3 regions of the Arthrobacter rhamnosi genome follow, and region 3 is predicted to be linked to each of the others. Evidence: riboswitches for the same ligand, from Rfam matches in the RefSeq annotation. Region 3 holds a riboswitch; each other region holds the start of a gene.
What was found. Region 3 has a riboswitch for S-adenosylmethionine ahead of ACX80I_RS00165 (hypothetical protein). Riboswitches for the same ligand answer to the same signal wherever they lie in the genome.

Region 1 (6,675 bases), on a different contig from region 3:
CTGCACCTCGAGGACGCCGCCAGCAGGTAAGCAGGCAACACGGCACCGACTGCCAGCATCTGGCGACAGCCGGCGGCCGTGTCGCGCCTCGTTCTGTCTTATTCGTGGGTGGGTTCGCCGGTCACGCGGTGGTCCGCGTGGTTCATCCCTTCGAGGATGAGCCGGGTGAGGTGTCCGTCGATGATGCTGTAGATGACGTTGCGGGCGTCCTTGCGGGTCGAGACGAGCCCGGAGAGACGGAGTTTGGCCAGATGCTGGCTGACCGCGGTGCGGTTCGCCCCGGTCGCGGCGACCATCGTCCCGACGTCCGCGGGCCCCTGGGTGAGGATCCACAGGATGTGCAGGCGGGTGGGATCGGAGAGCATCCGGAAGGTCGACGCACCCGCTTCGAGGCGCTGAGCATCCGGCTCGACGGGGTGGACAAGACTCGGCGCCACCTGACGGAACTGGTCGGTGTCCTCCTCGATCACCGGATGAAGGGCGGCGGCAGGACCCGTCGGCGGGTCAGCCGGTGCTGTGTTCATGATGTTCCTCGCCCCCCTTGTCGCCCGGCTCGTACCGGTACCTCAGACCGAACACCGATGTCCGCACGGTGTACTTCTTCTCCACATCACCGTTCAGGCCATCGTCCTGGCCACTGTGCTGGTCACTGTCCGGGCCTCTGTCCTGGTCACGGTTCACGTTACTGCCCCCGCCCACCACCACGCGTCGTTCCCCCTGGACGGGGAGCTGCTGGTGCCGGTGCTGCTGATTTGCTGTGTGTATCGGTGCTGGCCGTGGCGGCGACATCGGTCCTGTCTGCACCAGCGCCTGTAGCTGAGGCTGCCGGTCGGGGAGCGGCCCAGAGCATCAGTGCTGTGATCGTGCCGATGAGGGCGAGTGCTCCGAGGACGATGGCTGCGACGCTCAGGCCGGCGGCGGCTCCGACCCACCCGGCGAGGGGGTAGGCGAGGAGGTAGCAGGCGTGGGAGAGGGAGAACTGGGCGGTGAACAGGTAGCTGCGCGTGTCATAGGTGGCGACCCGGCGCAGCAGGCGCGAGGACGGGGTGCTGATCATGGAGGTGCCGATGCCCAGGACGACCCACAGCCCGAGGAAGAGTACCCACGAAGTGCCCGAGGGTTCCGCGCCGCTTCCCTCGGTGGAGGCAAGGAACGCCGCGGCGAGCAGTCCGACCGTCAGGACGGCGCCACCGAGGAGCATGAAGGTGCGGTCCGGCATGCGTTCCAGGGCTCGCGGTGCGACGAACGCGATGAGCATCGATCCTGCCCCGTAGAACGCCAGAGCGATCGCGACGTCGGTGTTGGTTCCGCCGAACAGGTCCCGGGCGTAGACGACGGTGTTCACCAGCACGAGGGCCGTCGCCGTGGCGACGACGAGGTTCAGGGCCATCAATCCGCGCAGGGAGGGTTCGCGCAGGAAGATCCGGGTGCCCAGGGTGGTGCGGTGCAGCAGGGAACCCTGTTGCTGGGCCGCGGGGACGGCCGGCAGGCGGGTGGCGAGGACCATCGCTGCGGAGACCAGGAATCCGGCCATCGTGCCGACGAAGAGGTTGTGGAAGCTCATCACCGTCAGCAGGGCCGCGGCGAGCAGCGGGCTCACCAGGGCCTCGAGGTCGTAGGCGAGCCGGGACAGGGACAGGGCCTTGGTGTAGTCCTTCTCCTCCGGCAGGACCACGGGGATCAGCGCCTGGAACGCCGGGGTGAAGGTCGCCGACGCAGACTGGAGGATGAACACCAGGACGTAGATCTGCCACACCTGATCGATGAAGGGGAGGCTCAAGGCGATCGCCGCGCGCACCAGGTCCGCGCCGACGAGGACACCCTTTCGGGGCAGGCGCTCGACCAGGGCCGCCATCACCGGGGCGACGAACACGTAGGCGATCATCTTGATCGTCAGGGCCGTGCCGAGCACGGCGCCGGCCCGCCCGCCGGCCAGATCGAAGGCGAGCAGGCCCAGCGCGACCGTGAGGAGGCCGGTCCCGAGCAGGGCGACGACCTGCGCGGTGAAGAGATTGCGATACGCCGAGTAACGCAGTACAGAAAGCATGAGGAGAAGCCCGTCTCGTGCAGGAACAAGTTCCTTCACTATACGTGCATCATTACGCACGTACGAACACAACGGAGGCGATGGGGGATAGGGTTCGGCCCTGGGATGATCCGGGATGACCGGATGACGCGGGTTCGTCATATGTCGCCAGGGATGCGGTATGTGACGAAGCCGGCGACCCGGAACGTCATGCGGCGCCTTGTCGCCGCACGTTCTGCACCCCGGGCCGGAGCGCCGCTTACAGTGATCCCACCAACCATCAAGAGCGGCCGAGAGATCTGGCTTGTTGACGCCGCAGCAACCATTCCACTGCCCTCCCCTCGGGAGAGCAGTGGAACCGGTGCTAATGCCAGAACCGATGGACATGCATCAGCGCACCCACCAGCGGTCCCGGCACGCCGGGATCGCCGGTTTCCGGCACGCATCCTGGTGCACTCCCTCGGACCTACCGAGGAGCGGGGATGACATTGAAGAAACGGGCAGCGGTACCGCCGTCGCTGTCCTACGAGCTGTATCCGCCGGCCACCCCGGAAGCCGGGGAGGCCGTACTGCGGACGATCGACGAACTCGGGGCCACCCATCCCGACTACGTCTCGGTGACCTACAGCGGCACGCCGGCGAGGCGCCGGGCCTCGATGGAGCTGATCGGGCACCTGACCAGCAACACCAGGCTGCGCCCGCTGGCCCACCTCTGTTGTGAGGGAGAGACACGGGCGAGCCTGGACCTGCTGGTACGGCAGCTCGTCGCACTGGGGGTGAGGGGCGTGCTGGCCCTGCGCGGAGACCTGCCGCAGCACCCGCAAGCACTGCGCGGCGAGCTTCCCTTCGCCCAGTTCCTGGTGGAACTGATCCGGGAGGTCGAGGCCCGGCACGTGGCCACCCTCGCCGGCGGTCGGCTGGCGGTGGGGGTGGCGGCCTACCCGAACCGGCATCCGGAATCGCCGTCGTTCCTGCACGACGTCGAGGTGCTGGTCTCCAAGCAGCGCGCCGGTGCCGACTTCGCCATCACGCAGGTGTACTTCGATCCCGCCCAGTACGTCCGCCTGCTCACCGCGGCCCGGGCCGCGGGCGTCACCATCCCGATCATCCCCGGGGTGATGCCCCTGGGGAACATCCGCCGGCTCGAACGGCTGGCCGGAATGACCGGCGTCCGTCCCGACCCTGTCCTGCTGCACCGCCTGGAGACCGCCTCGGGCGAGGCCGAACGCCGGCGGATCGGCGTGCGGGCAGCGGCCGTGCTGGCCCGGGCGGCGTTCGAGGCAGGGGCCCCGGGCGTGCACCTCTACACCTTCAACGACCATCGCGCGTCCATCGCGGTCATCGAGGAGATCGACCTGCCGGCGGCGCGCTCGCCGGCCGCCGTCCCGGCCTGAGCGTGCCCCCAATCCGAACCACGACCCGACACACCTTCCAGAGGAGAACACCATGAGCACCGAGAACACCTTCCCCGCCGCCACGATCCTCGGCTACCCACGCATCGGGCCCGGCCGGGAGCTGAAGAAGGCCGTCGAGGCCTACTGGGCAGGCCGTCTGGACGAGGCCGGACTGCAGCAGGCCGCCGACCAGCTGCAGGACCGCACTGTCGCCCGACTCGTGGAACTGGGACTGCATTGCGGGGATTCCTCCATCCCGGCCGACTTCGCGCTCTACGACCAGGTCCTGGACGCGACCGCGGCGCTGGGAGCGCTGCCGGCCCGGTTCGCCGACCTGGCCGGGGAGGACGGTTCCGTGGACACCGCCGGCTACTTCACGCTCGCCCGGGGCGACGGCGACCGCGCGCCGCTGGAGCTGACCAAGTGGTTCGACACCAACTACCACTACCTGGTGCCCGAGATCGGTCCGGGGACACCGTTCGCCGCGGTGGCGCACCGCCTGACCGCGATCGTCCGCCGGCAGCGCGAGCACGGCGCCGTGCTGCGCCCGGTGCTCGTGGGCCCCGTGACCTACCTGCTGCTGGCCAAGCCCGAGGACGGCGCACCCGCCGGTTTCGACCCGCTGGACCGGATCGACGATGCCGTGACGGCCTACGCGGGCATCCTCGCGTCGCTGGCGGAAGCGGGGGCCGAGTGGGTGCAGCTGGACGAGCCGGGCCTGGTCGGCGACCGCGGCGGCGAGCTGGCAGCACCGGGTGGGCTGGTGGAGCGGGTGTACCGGCAACTGGCCGGTACGGCGGGACGGCCGGCCCTGCTGGTCACCACCGGCTACGGCACCGCCGGCGATCCGGCGAGGCCGGGCCAGGCGCTCGCCGTGCTCGCCGCCGCGGGCGTGGAGGCAGTCCATGCGGACCTGGTCCGGGGAGCCAGGCCCTCCACCGAGGCACTGCAGGCGCTGGGCGGCACCCGTCTGGTTGCCGGCGTCGTGGACGGCCGGAACGTGTGGCGCAACGACCTGCGGGTCTCGCTGGGGGCGGTGGAGGACCTGCAGCAGGAGACGGGAGCAGCGGTCACGACGGCGACGTCCACCTCCCTGCTGCACGTGCCGCACGACGTGCAGGCCGAGACTGGGCTGCCGGAGCACCTGCCGGCCTGGCTGGCCTTCGCGGACCAGAAGGTGCATGAGGCAGTGGTACTGGCGCGCGGCCTGACCGGGGGACGCCCGGCCGTCGCCGCGGAACTCCAGGAGGCGGAGGAGGCACTGAACCTCCGGGCGCGGTTCGACGGCGTCGTGGTGGACCGGGTCCGGACGCGCACCGGCGGCCTGATCGAGGATGCCTTCACCCGCAGCCCTGCCGAGCGACGGGCAGCGGTGCAGCAGGAGCGGCTGGGGCTGCCGTTGCTGCCGACCACCACCATCGGGTCCTTCCCGCAGACCGGCAAGGTGCGCGCCGCCCGCGCCGCGGTCCGCAGCGGCAGCATCTCGCCGGCGGAGTACGAGCAGTTCCTGCGCCAGGAGATCGCGAACGTGGTGCGGTTGCAGGAGGGCCTCGGACTGGACGTGCTGGTGCACGGCGAGCCGGAGCGCAACGACATGGTCCAGTATTTCGCGGAGAACCTCGACGGCTTCGCCGCCACGGAGCAGGGGTGGGTGCAGTCCTACGGGTCGCGCTGCACACGTCCGTCCATCCTGTGGGGGGATGTGTCGCGTCCTCAGGCGTTCACGGTTCCGTGGATCAGCTTCGCGCAGTCGCTGACCGAGCGCCCGCTCAAGGGCATGCTCACCGGCCCGGTCACGATCCTCGCCTGGTCCTTCGTCCGCGACGACCAGCCGCTGGGCGAGACGGCCAACCAGGTGGCGCTGGCCCTGCGGGACGAGATCGCCGACCTCGAGGCCGCCGGTATCGCCATCGTCCAGGTGGACGAGCCCGCCCTCCGCGAACTGCTGCCGCTCCGCTCGGCCGACCACCGGGCATACCTGGACTGGTCCGTCCGTGCGTTCCGGCTCGCCACCGCCGGCGCCGGGGACGGGACCCAGATCCACACGCACCTGTGCTACTCGGAATTCGGCGAGGTCATCTCGGCCATCGACGGGCTGGACGCGGACGTCACGAGCATCGAGGCGGCCCGCTCCCGGCTCGAGGTCGTCGCGGACCTGGCCCGCTTCGGCTACTCCCGCGGAATCGGCCCAGGCGTCTACGACATCCACTCACCGCGCGTGCCCTCCGAACAGGAGATCGCCGGTCTCATCGGCACGGCTCTGGCCGCCCTCCCGGCACAGCAGCTGTGGATCAACCCCGACTGCGGCCTGAAGACCCGCGGCTATGACGAAACGGTCCTCTCGCTGCGCAACCTCGTCGCCGCGACCAGGACTGCGCGCGAGAGCGTCAGCCTCTCGACGGCGGAGCGGGCCTTGACGCGTTCCTGACGTCCCACAGGACTCCCGCTGGTCCTGCCCCCGGGCAGGACCAGCGGGAGTCCTGCCCGGGAACCCACCAGACCACGGAATTACCCGGGGCCAGCCCCGCCGCCCCGGTGGCGGGGCTCAGCTCCGCCACCCGGGTGGCTGGGCTCTCGGCTCCGCCACCCCGGGGTCGGGGCTCAGCTTCGCTACTCCTGCGGGGCGGCCAGGTCCTTGGTGAACGCCAGGTGCAGAACGGTCTCCGGATCGGCGGCCAGGTCGAAGCCCGGGCGGTAGCCGGTGGCGAGGTAGAGATTCTTCGCCTCCGGCTGGCGCGGACCCGTGGTGAGGTAGATCCGGCGGTAGCCGCGACGCTCGGCCTCCGCCTCGAGTTCGGCCAGCACACGGCGGGCCAGGCCACGACGGCGGTGCTCGGCGTGGGTCCAGATCCGTTTGAGCTCGGCCGTCTGCTCGTCGTACCGGCGGAAGGCCCCTCCGGCCACGGTCTGCCCCTCCTCCTGCAGGATCAGCAGTGCGCCGTGCGGCGCGGCGAATTCCGCCGCGGGATAGCGGCGCATCTCCTTGCCGGCGCCACCGAACAGGGTCCCGTACCTGCTGTCGTATTCCTCGATCAGTCCGTCCACGAGTGGCTGCACGCGGGAATCCTCCAGCGGCAGGTGCAGCACCGTCAGTTCCGGGAAGGCCCCGAGGGGCAGGGAGTTCGTCATCAGGATCCTTCGGGTGAGGTCGGCTCAGGTTCGGGTCAGGTCAGGGACGAGTGGAGCTGGGTGATGCTGGCGGCCAGCCGGGCGCTGGAGAAGCTCTCCGGAGCGGGATCGGGCAGTTCCATCAGG
Region 2 (6,675 bases), on a different contig from region 3:
CCGGGTGGGATCCGGACGAGTACACGGACCTGGTGTGCGGCCCGATGCTCGACGCCGTCCGCCCCTACGTTCGCTGGGCCGACGTGTTCTGCGAGACCGGCGCCTTCACCGCCGAGCAGTCCCGCCGCGTCCTGTCGGCCTGCGCGGAGGCGGGGCTCGGCCTGCGCGTCCACGGCAACCAGCTCGGACCGGGCGGCGGCGTCGCCCTCGCCGTGGAGTTCGGCGCTGCCAGCGTGGACCATGCCAACTACCTGACCGACGACGACGTCGACGCCCTCGCCGGGACGTGGGCGGACTTCGGGGGAGGCTCCGGGGCGCAGGGCACGCCGGGCACCGTGGCGACCTGCCTGCCCGCCTGCGACCTCTCCACCCGCCAGCCGTTCCCGCCTGCGCGGAGGCTGCTCGACGCCGGAGTGCAGCTGGCGATCGCCAGCAACTGCAACCCCGGCACCTCCTACACGACCGCCATGGGGTTCTGCGTCGCGACCGCCGTCCTGCAGATGGGGCTCACCGTCGCCGAGGCGGTACGGGCTGCAACCGTCGGGGGAGCCCTCGCCCTGCGGCGGCACACGGGCGAGGACACCGACGGCCGACGGGCCGTCGGGTCGCTCGCCGTGGGGCACCGGGCGGACCTGCAGCTCCTCGACGCGCCGTCGGCCACCCACCTCGCGTACCGCCCCGGCATGCCCCTCGTGCACGCGGTCTGGCGCGCCGGCAAGCGCGTGCGGTAGGGCCCTCGCCGGGCCGCCGGACTGGGAATCCCCAGCGACCGCTGCGAGGATAGCGCCATGCCTGCCGAGTCCACCTCCGCACCCTCAGCCGTCGATACCCGGACGGATGCTCCGCCCCGGCGACGCATCACCGCGGAGCTGCTGATCGTGTTCGGCCTCTCCCTGGGGCAGTCGGCCGTGTACTCCATCGTGAGCCTGGCCGAGAAGCTGACGCGCGGACCCCTGGCGGCGCAGACCACCACCCTGAACCCAGTGCTGAACGACCGGCCGTACTTCGATCTGACCTACCAGGTGCTGGGGATCGTCTTCGCCCTGGTGCCCGTGGCCCTCGTCCTGTTCCTGCTCAGCGGGCACGGCGTTCCGGCGTTCCGGCGCCTCGGGCTCACGCTTGACAGGCCCCTGCGCACCATCGGTCTCGGGATCGGGCTGGCGGCCGTCATCGGCGTCGGGACCCTCGGGGTGTATGCCGGCGGGCGGGAGCTCGGCATCACGACGGCCCTCGTCCTGGCCGCCCTGGACGCCTACTGGTGGACCGTCCCGGTCCTCGTCCTGTCGGCCGTCCGCCACGGGGTGCTGGAGGAGGTCCTCGTGGTGGGCTACCTCTTCCTCCGCCTGCGCGAGCTCGGCTGGTCCACGCCCGCCATCGTCCTCACGAGTGCCGTGCTGCGGGGCAGCTACCACCTCTACCAGGGGTTCGGACCCTTCGTCGGCAACGTGCTGATGGGCCTGCTGTTCGCCTGGTTCTACACGCGCACGCGCCGCGTCCTGCCGCTCGTCCTGGCGCACGCGCTCATCGACACGGCGGGCTTCGTGGGATTCGCGCTCCTCGGACCCGCCATCGGGATCGGCGGATGAATCGGGGGTGAATCGGCCGACGCCTCGGCCCACGAACTGCCCAGGGAAGGCTCACCTACGCTGATTTGCGCGCGAAAACCGTGACTAAATTATCGGCCGACCGCGGTGTTACCGTGATGTCCACCAGCACAACGGCGGCTCCGCCCAGGGGCTCCACCGGACCAGCCAGGAGGAATCATGAGCGTCGTCACCAGTGTCTCTGAGTGCAGTGTCCACAACTGTTCGTTCAACCACGAGGGCTGCACCGCCGTCGCGATCACAGTGTCCGGGAGCGAGGAACACGCGTCCTGTGCCACCTTCATCGACACCTCCATCAGTGGCGGCTTGCCGAAGATGCTCGCACACGTGGGCGCGTGCCAGCGCTCGGAGTGCACCTTCAACCACGACCTGCTGTGCGGCGCCCCGGCCGTCAAGGTGGGCCCCGGCGCCGACGCCGCCGACTGCCTCACCTACACCCACGCCTGACGGCGCCTCCGCCCGAGGCGCGGCAACAGGAAAGGGCCGGACGATTGTCCGGCCCTTTCCTGTTCAATTCTCAGCGACGTCAGATCTCGATGCGGCCGTCGGCGGTCTCGAAGGTCACGGACATGATGCCCGGAGTGCCGTTCGGGGCGATCCACTGGACCTTCACGCCGTCGAGCGTCTCCTCGACATCGGTGCCGAGCCACTCGGTCACCCGTTCCGACGAGCCCGCGATGGTCAGGCAGGCCAGTTTCACCGATGCCGGGCGCGCCTGGGAGGGGTGCAGGGCCTCGGTGCCCTCGTCCCAGCGGAGCAGGTAGGGGACCTGGGGATCCGCGATGAGCCCCTTGATGCCGATCTGCTGCCACGTCAGTTCCTGGCCGTCGGGGAACTTGCGGTTGCCGGGAACCGCGCTGCGGCCGAGGCGCTCCTCGAACGGGGCGAGGTCGTCCACGGCGACGCACCAGCCCATCCAGCCTCCGCCGGCCTCGGAGCGCGCGCGCACGGCCTGACCGAAGGGAGCCTTGGTCGACGCGGGGTGGTCGAGGACCTCCACGACCTCCAGGTACTGGCCGTTCACCAGGGGGAAGATCATGTTCCGGGTGCCGAAGCGCGGGTGCACGCCACCCTTCACGGGGTCCATCCCGAGGTTGGCCGCGATCCGGTCGGCAGTCGCAGCAAGTCCATCGGGTTCGCAGGCATATGAGACATGGTCCAATCGCATGCGGTTATCTTGGCACTAAGTGATGCACGTCTCGACTAAGGCTCGCCTTACTCCTGCTGGTCCTCCGATCGCGTCCCCGTCGCCCCTCCGCAGGCTGCTTCACGAGAGGTCATCCGGCTTGCCGGATCCGCTCCGATGGGTTTTCATGGGTGCAGGTCATGAGTGCCAGCACGAAGCCCCGGCTTGCTGGCCGGCAACCCTCCAACCGCGGTGGGGTGCCCCGGGTGAAGACCAGGTTCGGCGCTATTCCGGCGCCGTGCAAGCGCGGGCTCCTGCGGGAGCCGGTCTCCTGGAGCGGCACGCACCGGCCGGAGCACCGGACCAGGCGGGGCCCCTTCCGACAGGGAGCACCATGTCCAACGATTGGTCTTTCGAGACACGCCAGATCCACGCCGGCCAGACACCGGACGCAGCCACGGGAGCGCGTGCGCTGCCTATTTACCAGACGTCGTCGTTCGTCTTCCCGAGCGCCGAGAGTGCCGCCAACCGGTTCGCGCTGACGGAACTCGCTCCTATCTACACGCGCATCGGGAATCCCACGCAGGAGGCAGTGGAGACGAGGATCGCGAGCCTCGAGGGCGGAGCCGGCGCCCTGCTGCTCGCCTCGGGCCAGGCTGCCGAGACCTTCGCGGTGCTGAACATCGCGGAGGCGGGGGACCACATCGTGGCCAGCCCCAGCCTCTACGGCGGCACGTACAACCTCTTCAAGCACACGCTGAGGAAGTTCGGCATCGAGACCACCTTCGTGGAGGACCCGGACGACCTCGAGCAGTGGCGGAACGCCGTCCGGCCGAACACCAAGCTCTTCTTCGGCGAGGTCGTGTCCAACCCCCGGCAGGACGTCCTGGACATCGAGGGCATCAGCGCCGTCGCGCACGAGAACGGGCTTCCCCTGATCGTGGACAACACGCTGTCCACGCCGTACCTGATCCGGCCCATCGAATGGGGCGCGGACATCGTGGTGCACTCCGCGACGAAGTACCTCGGAGGTCACGGCAATGCCATCGCCGGGGTCATCGTCGATTCGGGGAACTTCGACTTCGCCCGGTACCCCGAGCGGTTCCCCGGGTTCAACACGCCGGACGAGAGCTACCACGGACTCGTCTATGCGCGGGACCTCGGTGTCGGCAGCGCACTCGGCGCGAACCTCGCGTACATCCTCAAGGCCCGTGTCCAGCTCCTGCGCGACCTCGGCTCCTCCGTCTCGCCGTTCAACGCCTTCCTCATCGCGCAGGGACTGGAGACCCTCAGCCTGCGCGTCGAGCGCCACGTGCAGAATGCGCAGGCGGTCGCCGAATGGCTGGAGGGGCACGACGACGTCGAGCGCGTCTCCTACGCCGGCCTGGCCTCGAGCCCCTGGTACGAGCGCGGCAGGAAGTACGGGCGGAACAGGGGGACGGGCGCGATCGTCAGCTTCGACATCGTCGGGGGACTGGAGGCCGGCAAGCGCTTCGTCGACGGACTGGAACTCCACTCGCACGTGGCGAACGTCGGCGACGTCCGCTCGCTCGTCATCCACCCGGCGTCGACGACGCACAGCCAGCTCGGGGCGGAGGCGCAGCTCACCGCGGGCGTGCGTCCGGGTCTCGTCCGCTTGTCCGTGGGCCTCGAGAACATCACCGACATCCTCGCCGACCTCGACGCGGGGTTCCGTGCCGCCAAAGGAGTCTAGCCCTTCGTGACCACCTACCCTCCTGCTCCGCTGCACCCCGGGATCGACGACGCGCGCCCTTCGGGGGACGGGCTCCTACGCGTCGCCCCGATCGGACCGCTGGCCCTCGAGACCGGAGGTGAGCTGCCGGACGTGCAGCTCGCCTTCGAGACCTGGGGCCGGCTGAACCGGGATGCCTCGAACGCGGTGCTCGTGCAGCATGCCCTGACCGGCAGCTCGCACGTGGCACGCGGCGCATCGGAGGAGGAGGGCTGGTGGGATTCGCTCGTGGGCCCCGGCCGCCCGGTGGACACCGACCGGTACTTCGTCGTGTCCGTCAACATGCTGGGAGGGTGCTACGGCTCGACGGGGCCGGCCAGCCTCGCACCCGACGGCACTCCCTGGGGATCGCGCTTCCCCTTCGTCACCATCCGCGACTCCGTCCGGGCCGAAGCCCTGCTCGCCGACCGGCTCGGCATCGAGCGGTGGCACTCGGTCCTCGGGGGGTCGATGGGAGGGGCGCGAGCGCTCGAGTGGGCACTGATGTACCCGCAGCGGGTGGAGCGGTGCGCCGTCATCGCCTGCACTGCCGCCAGTTCGGCCGAACAGATAGCGTTCGCCCAGGCGCAGTTGCAGGCAATCCGGCTGGACCCCGCCTATCGCGGCGGCGACTACTACGACGGCCCGCATCCGGATGCGGGCCTCGGGATCGCCCGGCGCATCGCCCACATCACCTACCGCTCGGAGCAGGAACTGGAAGCACGCTTCGGGCGCGCGGAGCAGGACGCCGAACAGCCCTTCGGTGCCGTCCTGCCCGCCGAGCGGGGCCGCTACCAGGTGGAGAGCTACCTCGACCACCAGGCGGACAAGCTCGTGGGCCGCTTCGACGCGAACAGCTACGTCATCCTGACCGAGGCGCTGATGAGCCACGATGCCGCGCGGGACCGCGGCAGCCTCGACGCGGCACTGGGGGAGGCCACGGCGGAGTTCTTCATCGCCGCCGTGGACTCGGACCGACTCTACTTCCCGGAGCAGTCGGAGCGGCTGGCCCGGGGGCTGCCCGGCGAGGTGCCCGTCCACATGATCTCCTCGCCGGTGGGCCACGATGCGTTCCTGACCCAGATCCACCAGCTCGACGCGCAACTCCGCTCCGCCTTCTACGCGGGCTAGCGGTTATCGGTTGGGTTTCCCCGGACGGGCACCTAGTCTTGGAGCTAAGCCTGCTTAGCAATCGGCGGCAGGCAGGTCTGAGGTAGACGCCCGGACTCGTCGACGGAAGATGAAGGGGAGCTGTTCATGGAACTGAGCACCATTGGCTGGAACCAGGAAGCACGCGACAAGATCCTGCTGGACTCGGACCGGGCACTGCAGGGCGCGGTCCGCGAGGCGGTCGAGACGATGGGCGGCAAGTCCCGCGAGGAGGTCTACGAGTTCCTCTTCCAGAAGCTGCAGCCGCAGTTCGTCGACTTCAAGCCCGGGCCGGACCTGAGCGCGTGCGCGGACGCGGTCGCCAATGGCGAGGTCTCGCTCGACAGCTAGTCGGCGGCACCCAGCGGTACCCGTCGGCTCCTGACGCGTGGGATGACAGGGGCGACCGACCCGCGGGCCGGTCGTTCCTGTCGTCCCGGCGGGAACGACGGCGGATCCCCACCGCAGGTGGCGCAGCAGCGCCGGCCGATCATGGTGCGCACCGTGCCGGGCTGCCGGGAAGGGGCGACGACGTCGCTAGTCGGCAGCACCCGGCGGCATGCCCGGGCCGAAAATGGGCGCAGCCTCCGGACGCTTGGCGAACACGCCGTCGCCCGACGACTGGTGCCGGAGGCGCCGCAGGACCCACGGCACGAAGTACTCGCGTGCCCACACGAAGTCCTCGGCGCGTGCCTCACGCCACGTCCGTGCCGGGAGCTCCTTGGGTTGCAGCGGCTCGAGGGTATGCCGGACGGCGAGGGTGTCCAGGACCATCGCGGCGATGGTGTGGTGGCCGAGCGGCGAGAAGTGCAGCCGGTCGGAGGACCACATCTGGGGGTTGACCAGCTGCCGCAGGGCCCACATGTCGGCGATCACGGCCTCGTGGCGTGCGGCGACGGTGCGCAGGTTCTCGTTGTAGATCGCGGTCTTGGAGCGGATGCTGCCGAGGACCGTCTCGCGGACGTCCGGCCCCGTGAACAGGACGACGGTGGCGCCCGAGGCGGCGAGCGTCCCGACGACGGCGTCGAGCCGGGTGGCGAGCAGGTCGGGATCACCCCCGGGAC
Region 3 (6,675 bases):
GGTGCAGCTGTCGATGACCCCGTCGAGGACCAGTTTGATGCCGACCATCCTGAGGGTCGGTGAGTTCACCGAGTCAGCCAGCTCGACGGCACGGTGCACCTGCTGGAGGTTCTCCTCCACGGTAGGCCGGTGGTGGACGAACCAGTGTCCCTTGATCCGGAGGGGCAGCTCTCCCCCGTGTCGTGCTTCCGCGCGAAGGAAAGCCCGCAGGTCGTCGTCCTCCACGGCCATGTCCACAACGCTGGTGACGCCGCTGGCAAGGTAGTGACTGATCGCGCTCTCGAGCCAGGAATCCCTATCGGCGTCGGTGGCTCGCCGGGCCAACGCGGGCCAGACGATCTGTTGCGCAGCCGTTTCGAGAAGCATCCCTGTCGCTTCTCCGGTCTCCGGGTCCCGCGTGATGGATCCTCCGTGGGGATCCTCGGTGTCCGCGGTGATGCCGAGCTCTGCCAGTGCTGCCGTGTTCACCCACACCGAATGCAGGTCGTTGGCGTCGAGGTAGACGGGGACGTCCGCGACGGCGGCGTCGAGCATCGCCCGGTCGGGAGCGGCGCCGCCCAGCGCGCTGTAGAGCCAGCCGCCGCCCAGGATGCGTGGGGCCCCGGGGTTCCGGCGTCGCGCCTCCTTCACCGCTTCCTGTATCTCGGCCAGCGATGATGCTCCGCGGAGCTGCACTTTCTGCAGGGATTGCCCCAGCATGAGCAGGTGACTGTGCGCGTCGACGAATCCTGGTAGGAGAAAACGGCCGCCCAGGTCGATCTCACGCATGTTCGCCGTGTCGGCCCGGTCGCTGGCCTGATGGCCGGCGTCATCAGGACGGACGGCGTGGATCCTGGTGCCGTCGACGACGACGGAGCCCTTGATCACCCCCTGAGGAGTGAGGATGGACGCATTGGTGTAGGCGGTCTGCTGAAGTGGCACGGGAATCCGTTCTGTTGTCAGGCGATGGCTGCGCGGGGGGCATCGGTCTCCGGCGTCGCGTCCGGCACGAGAGCCTTTTCTCTGCGCAGGGACTCGCGCGAGACGGCTACCAGGGGACCGAGGACCAGCAGGGTGATGCCGCCGAGAATGATGCCCAGGGCCGGGTAGCCCAGCGCTGAGGAGACCGCGGTCCCGAAGAGGGGTGCGAAGGAAGAACCGACCAGATAGACGCCAAGAATGGGAGCCGACCAGCGGCCCGTCGGATCCAGCGCGGCGGCGATGGCGATGACGTAGAGGAACGCCACCATGTAGACGGTGTTCCAGATGATGATCACCACCAGGTACAGCTGGGGATCCGTGATGAATCCGGAGGCGATCTTCAGCGCTGCACCGATGAGGAGAGCAGCTGCGAGCGGGACTGTGCGGCCGAGCCGTTTGCCTGCAACGCCCACCAGTGCGGAGGCCAGGAGCCCGCCCAGGGTCGAAAGGCTCAGTACCAGGCCCATTCCTGCTTCATCGAGGCCGGCTTGCTCCGCGCCCATCACTGCTGCAACGGCCCAGAGCGAGTCCTCACCCAGTGCCCAGATGGCGAAACAGGCCAGGAGTACGACGCCGGCGATGGCTCCGGTTCGTGGGCTCTCGGCGGGAGCCGCCGAGCGGGCAACACTGCGGTGCGGCGTAGCGGCCGGACGGTCCGGCAGCCACCCCGTGGTCACGAGCGCCGCGAGTGCCAGGCATGCCAGGATGCCGAAAGCGCTCGCCATGCCCAGGCCGACGGCGGGGATGATGAACAGCACGACGGCGACAATGGCCCTGTTGGCGAACCCGCTGATGCCCGATGCCCGGTCAGGGTCACGCAACGCAGCAAGGGCCGCTCCGCCTGCAGCTACCGCACCGCCGCCACCGATGCCGCCGATGATGATCCCGGCGGCGGCGATCGTAGGGTCGGCGACCAGGGCGGCCGCACCGAACCCCAGGGCCGTCAGTGCCAGGCCCGCCCGTGCGACCACATAGCGGCCGCCGAGGGCGGTCCAGCGGGAGGTAGCCAGGCAGGCAAGGGCGGACAGGAGCAGGCAGGCCGTCATGAGGGTGCCCGCTCCGGTCGGGCTGAACCCCAGGTCGGCCAGCGCGACGATCATGACGGGGACCAGATTCGCGGTCATGAATCCTACGACCGTGATCCCGAAGGTGGAGACAGCCCGGGAGGCCGTCAGTGGAACCCGGACGGTGGCGTCAGGGGGTGTTGGCGTACTTCCCACGGCGTGCTCCATTCAGTGATGGCCGTCACTCCAAATGAACGGCGTTCATTTAGTATCGACGCGGGGAGCGCCGGGAGCAATAGTTTTTGAAAGCCTTTCAATTAACTTTGGATTTCACCCGTGTTGCGATGCCGGCGATCAGTGCCTCGAGGCCGAACTCGAAGGCACGTTCGACCCGCTCCGGCGCCGACGGGCTGGCTCGGACCGCCCTCGTCAGGGCCGGGTACTGCTCGGGTTCCGGTCCCCAGACCTCATCAGGGGCGGTGAAGTCGAGCGCCGCGCCCAGGGCGAAGTAGTCGACCAGCGAGAGGGCTGGAGCGACATCGGCGGCGTCGAGGCCGGACCGCTCCAGGGCGAGCGTCAGATCCTCATACATGGCGATGACCTCGGCCGCCCTCACCGTCTGGGTCACCAGTAGGGGTACCAGCCGGGGGTGCGGAGCGAAGCAGTCACGATAGCCGCGGATGAGGATGCGCAGAGCCTCGTCCCACGGGGCGTCAGCGGTCGATGGGGTGGGATTCGAGCTGAAGAGGTGGGCGCGGAGGAGTTCCACGATGTGTTCGCGGCTGGAGATCCGGTTGTAGAGAGAGGACTGACTGACGCCGAGCTCGCGGGCAATCCTCGGGAAGCTGAAGTCGCCCGTCTCGTCGACGAGCTTCAGCGCTGCCTCGACGATCCGCTCGACGGACAGGAGGGTGGATCGGGGGCGTGGCATGGACGGTCTCCTTTTAGGCCCAAAGTAGCAGTCAGGCAACCGGCGGCAGGGCGATAGCGCCTGAACGGCAGCAGGGCATCTGCACGGCATGCGAAGTCCTTGCCGGGAGCACACTCAGCGCACAGCCGTCGCGCGGCTATGCTCTCGCCATGGACCAGCAGCTGCACTTCGTCACCGTCGCCACGCGGGATCTCGATGCGGGACGGTCGTTCTACCGGACGCTGGGCTGGACGCCTGCACTGGACGTTCCAGGCGAGATCATCTTTTACCAGGTGGCACCCGGCTTGCTGCTGGGGCTCTTCCGCGACGACAAGTTCGCCCAGGACGCGGGGCTCGATGCCAGGCCCGCGCCGTCCGGGGTGACGCTGTCCCACAACGTCGGCAGTCCAGCCGACGTGAACCAGCTCGTCTCGGCGATGGCGGCCGCGGGCGCGACGATCCTGAAGGAACCTCGGGACGGCGCTTTCGGGGGCATCTTCCACGCACTCGTACGCGATCCGAACGGCATCGTCTGGGAAATCGCCCACAATCCGGGCTGGCACGTCGGTGAGGACGGCATGGTGGGCATCGGCTGACGCAGCGTTCACGGCAGGGACGAGCTGCTCCGGCTACGGGTCACATTGCTTCGCATTCGTCCCACCGCTGCGTTCTCTGCCTATAGTCGTTCCAGCTTCAAGAGATGCGGTCGCAAAGCTCCGACTGGACCGCGCACCAACCCCATGTTCCTGGGTGGTTCGGATGACGAAGCGGCCTTCGCCTCGGCATGACAGTGCTGGTCCGGCGGAGGCAAGAGCACGTCGAAAGGACTCGGTCCACCCATGCCACGTCAGATCGCCTTCAACCTCTTCGAGATGAATTGCGTGGGCCATATCTCCCACGGCCTCTGGGTACACCCCGAGAACAACCGGCACCGCTTCAACGATCTCGACTTCTGGACCGAAACGGCGAAGATGCTCGAGGCAGGGCTCTTCGACAGCGTGTTCCTCGCCGATGTGATCGGCACCTACGACGGCTACCGCAACGGCCCACGCGGTTCGACCGCGGTCCCTTCGTCGCCATCGGCACTCCCGGCGAGGTTGCCGACGAGATCGAGCGGTGGGTCGAGGGCACGGATCTCGACGGATTCAACCTGCGGCAGTTCCTCACGCCCGGCACCGCCGAGGACTTCATCGAACTCGTCATCCCCGAACTCCAGCGACGAGGCCTGTACCGGACGTCCTATGAGGAGTCGACCCTCCGCGAGCGCCTGTTCGGGGCGGGCAACACGAGGCTGTTCGACCAGCACCCCGGTGCGCGGTACCGCAACGGCGCCCACCTCGGTCCGGAGGCCGACACCCTCGATTCCGGCGCCGTCGAGGCCGGGAGCTTTTCCTACGCCTAGGTGGAATCCCCCGACGACCTGCCGGGGAGTCCTCCGGGTGATTGCCCCCTCGGAAGGAATGTCGGCGGAAGTGAACCAGCGCCGGGGACGACCGAGGCGAACCGGAGGACCACGACCGGATACCGTGGGGGCATGATGCCCGGCTTCCGGTATGACGTGGAGATCCTGCACCTGCTCGTGTCGGGGGCACACGCCTACTTCGGTCGGGCGCGGGACGGAGCGGCCGACGTCGTGACCATGGACGCCGGGAGCGTCGAGGTCGTCGCCGGCAAGGGGATCGTGGGAGACCGCTTCTTCGGCAAGGCGGCCCACATGGATGCGGCGGTGACCCTGTTCGCCATCGAGTCGCTCGAGGCGATAGCGGCAGAGCTCGGCGCCGATCCCTTCGATCCGCTGCTGCCCCGCCGCAATCTGGTCCTGCGCGGCGCTGAGCTTCCACCCCTCATCGGGCAGGACTTCGTCCTGGAGACGCAGGCGGGAAGCGTGGGGTTCCACGGAGGCCGGCATGCGCATCCCTGCGCCTGGATGGATCGGGTGCTGGCGCCCGGCGCCCACAAGGCGATGCGGGGCAGGGGCGGGCTGCGCTGCAGACCCCTCGACAGCGGGACCCTCTCCCGCGGACCCGCGGTCCTGGTCAGCCCGGTTCCCCTGGACCCGACGCAGGCCGGCAGCGCTTCCGTGCTGAGGCCGAGCCGGCTCCCCTGACCGGAGGCGCCGAACGCGACGGGACCGCTAGTTCGTGAACCGGATGTCCGCCGTCTCGCCGACGCCGGCAGCCCGGCCGGGGGCGGCCTGGTACTGCCAGTACAGGTTGGTGTGAGCGATGACCTTGTCCGGCGAAGGGGCACCCCACGCGCTCTGGTCCTCGGTCGTGTGGGCGTCGCCCACCAGCGTCACGTCGTACCCCCGCACGAACGCCCCGTGAATGGTCGAGCGGATGCATGCGTCGGTCTGGGCGCCGGACACCACCAGCCGACCGACGCCTGCCGCTGCAAGAACGTCCTCGAGGTCGGTTCCCTCGAACGAGTCACCATAGCTCTTGTGCACGAGCGGTTCGGACGGGAGGCGCTCGAGTTCGGGGACCAGTTCCCAGGGATCCGAGCCCACCTCGAGGTCGGCATCGGCGTGCTGCACCCAGACCACCGGGACACCTGCGGTGCGTGCCTTCCCGACCAGGGTGTCGATGTTCGCGACGACCGCATCGCGGTCATAGGCATCGGCGACGACGCCGTTCTGCACGTCGATGACGAGCAGCGCTGTCCTCGGGCGGTTCTGCAGGGTCGTCATGGCTGCTCCTCATGGCCTTCTCGAAAAGGGCTGGGTAGCTGCACTGCGCACCCCGCCGACTGAGGAAAGAGTACGTCGCCGGGCTGCCGCAGGGAGGAGCAATGCGGACAACCCGGTTCCGCAGCAGCAGGGGCTGCCGAGGAACCGGGCCTGTGCGCACGGCGCCGACCAGAGGCCTGGACGGCGCCGTGCGACACAAGGCCGTCCGAGGCAGAGCTCTCCGGAGCCTCCGGGTGGTGTTCCGCTTACCGGTGTCCGCCGATGATGCCCAGCTCCACGGCCTTGGCTGCGCCGTCCGCCTCCGCCTGGGTGAGGGAGCCGTCCGTGACTGCGGCATCGAGACGCTCCTGAAGGGCAGCGGCTCGTTTCTCCTGTTGCTCGGTGCGGAGTTCATCGAGGGCGGTCTGCACCGTGGACTCGTCCAGTCCCAGTGCCTCCGCGAGCGAAGCAGCCAGAGCGGCCTGCATCGCCTCCCGATCAGGCCTGGTTCCGTCGTCGTTCCCGGCCCTTGCCTCGTCCCGAAGAGTCTCCAGCGCGTCGCTGACTGCCGATTCCTCCACCCCGAGCTTCTCCGCAAGGCGTGCCGTGTCGACCCCGCCGCGGCCGTGGCGACCGAAGCCGCCGCCGTGGTTCTCGTCCCCCGGAGCGGCCGACGCGCCGGCCGTGGGTTCGGGCGTCCCCGTCGTTGCCGCAGAGGCCATACCGGTGACCCCGAGGCTCGCTCCGGCCACGAGGGCAGCTGCACTGGCGCCCAGTGCGATCTTCCTACGCTGAATCATCGTGTCTCCTCGATCCGCTCGTTCCGAGCGGTTGCAGTGAAGGGCCCACACGGCCCAGGACCACTGTCACCGCTGCGCTTGTGGCCCACCTTTCCCGGCGCTGTGTGCGCGCTGTGCACGGAGGTGCTGGGTGCGGACATCGACGAGGAGATCGGCCTCAGCCGCGAACTCCGGGCCGCGCTGCTCGAACCACTGCTGGATCCTCGGGTCGATGCCGGGGCGGTAGGTCACTCGCCCCGGTAGGCGGCTTCAAGGGCTGCGATGTCCAGCTTCCGCATGCCCAGCATGGCTTCGAGGGCGCGCTGGGCGCCCGCGGCGTCCTCGCCGCCGATC

Region 1: linked by a shared signal. The riboswitch ahead of ACX80I_RS04605 (methylenetetrahydrofolate reductase) and the one ahead of ACX80I_RS00165 (hypothetical protein) in region 3 are both predicted to bind S-adenosylmethionine.
Region 2: linked by a shared signal. The riboswitch ahead of ACX80I_RS14170 (bifunctional o-acetylhomoserine/o-acetylserine sulfhydrylase) and the one ahead of ACX80I_RS00165 (hypothetical protein) in region 3 are both predicted to bind S-adenosylmethionine.

The regions. Positions count from the first base shown of each region.
Region 1 is NZ_JBTNDT010000002.1:56,475-63,149, reverse strand. It holds gene ACX80I_RS04615 (ArsR/SmtB family transcription factor) at 99-524, opposite strand; gene ACX80I_RS04610 (MFS transporter) at 683-2,047, opposite strand; SAM riboswitch class I at 2,301-2,412, shown strand; gene ACX80I_RS04605 (methylenetetrahydrofolate reductase) at 2,509-3,420, shown strand; gene metE (5-methyltetrahydropteroyltriglutamate--homocysteine S-methyltransferase) at 3,473-5,848, shown strand; gene ACX80I_RS04595 (GNAT family N-acetyltransferase) at 6,031-6,549, opposite strand; gene ACX80I_RS04590 (FAD/NAD(P)-binding protein) at 6,585-6,675, opposite strand, start outside.
Region 2 is NZ_JBTNDT010000007.1:141,461-148,135, forward strand. It holds gene hutI (imidazolonepropionase) at 1-731, shown strand, start outside; gene ACX80I_RS14155 (CPBP family intramembrane glutamic endopeptidase) at 789-1,586, shown strand; gene ACX80I_RS14160 (DUF1540 domain-containing protein) at 1,764-2,051, shown strand; gene ACX80I_RS14165 (VOC family protein) at 2,131-2,772, opposite strand; SAM riboswitch class IV at 2,927-3,043, shown strand; gene ACX80I_RS14170 (bifunctional o-acetylhomoserine/o-acetylserine sulfhydrylase) at 3,125-4,444, shown strand; gene metX (homoserine O-acetyltransferase MetX) at 4,451-5,593, shown strand; gene ACX80I_RS14180 (hypothetical protein) at 5,720-5,962, shown strand; gene ACX80I_RS14185 (SGNH/GDSL hydrolase family protein) at 6,149-6,675, opposite strand, start outside.
Region 3 is NZ_JBTNDT010000001.1:23,929-30,603, forward strand. It holds gene ACX80I_RS00145 (amidohydrolase) at 1-921, opposite strand, end outside; gene ACX80I_RS00150 (MFS transporter) at 939-2,192, opposite strand; gene ACX80I_RS00155 (TetR/AcrR family transcriptional regulator) at 2,278-2,895, opposite strand; gene ACX80I_RS00160 (VOC family protein) at 3,045-3,470, shown strand; SAM riboswitch class IV at 3,566-3,694, shown strand; gene ACX80I_RS00165 (hypothetical protein) at 3,752-4,276, shown strand; gene ACX80I_RS00170 (MOSC domain-containing protein) at 4,409-4,981, shown strand; gene ACX80I_RS00175 (cysteine hydrolase family protein) at 5,009-5,563, opposite strand; gene ACX80I_RS00180 (hypothetical protein) at 5,809-6,342, opposite strand; gene ACX80I_RS00185 (hypothetical protein) at 6,409-6,573, opposite strand; gene ACX80I_RS00190 (VOC family protein) at 6,570-6,675, opposite strand, start outside.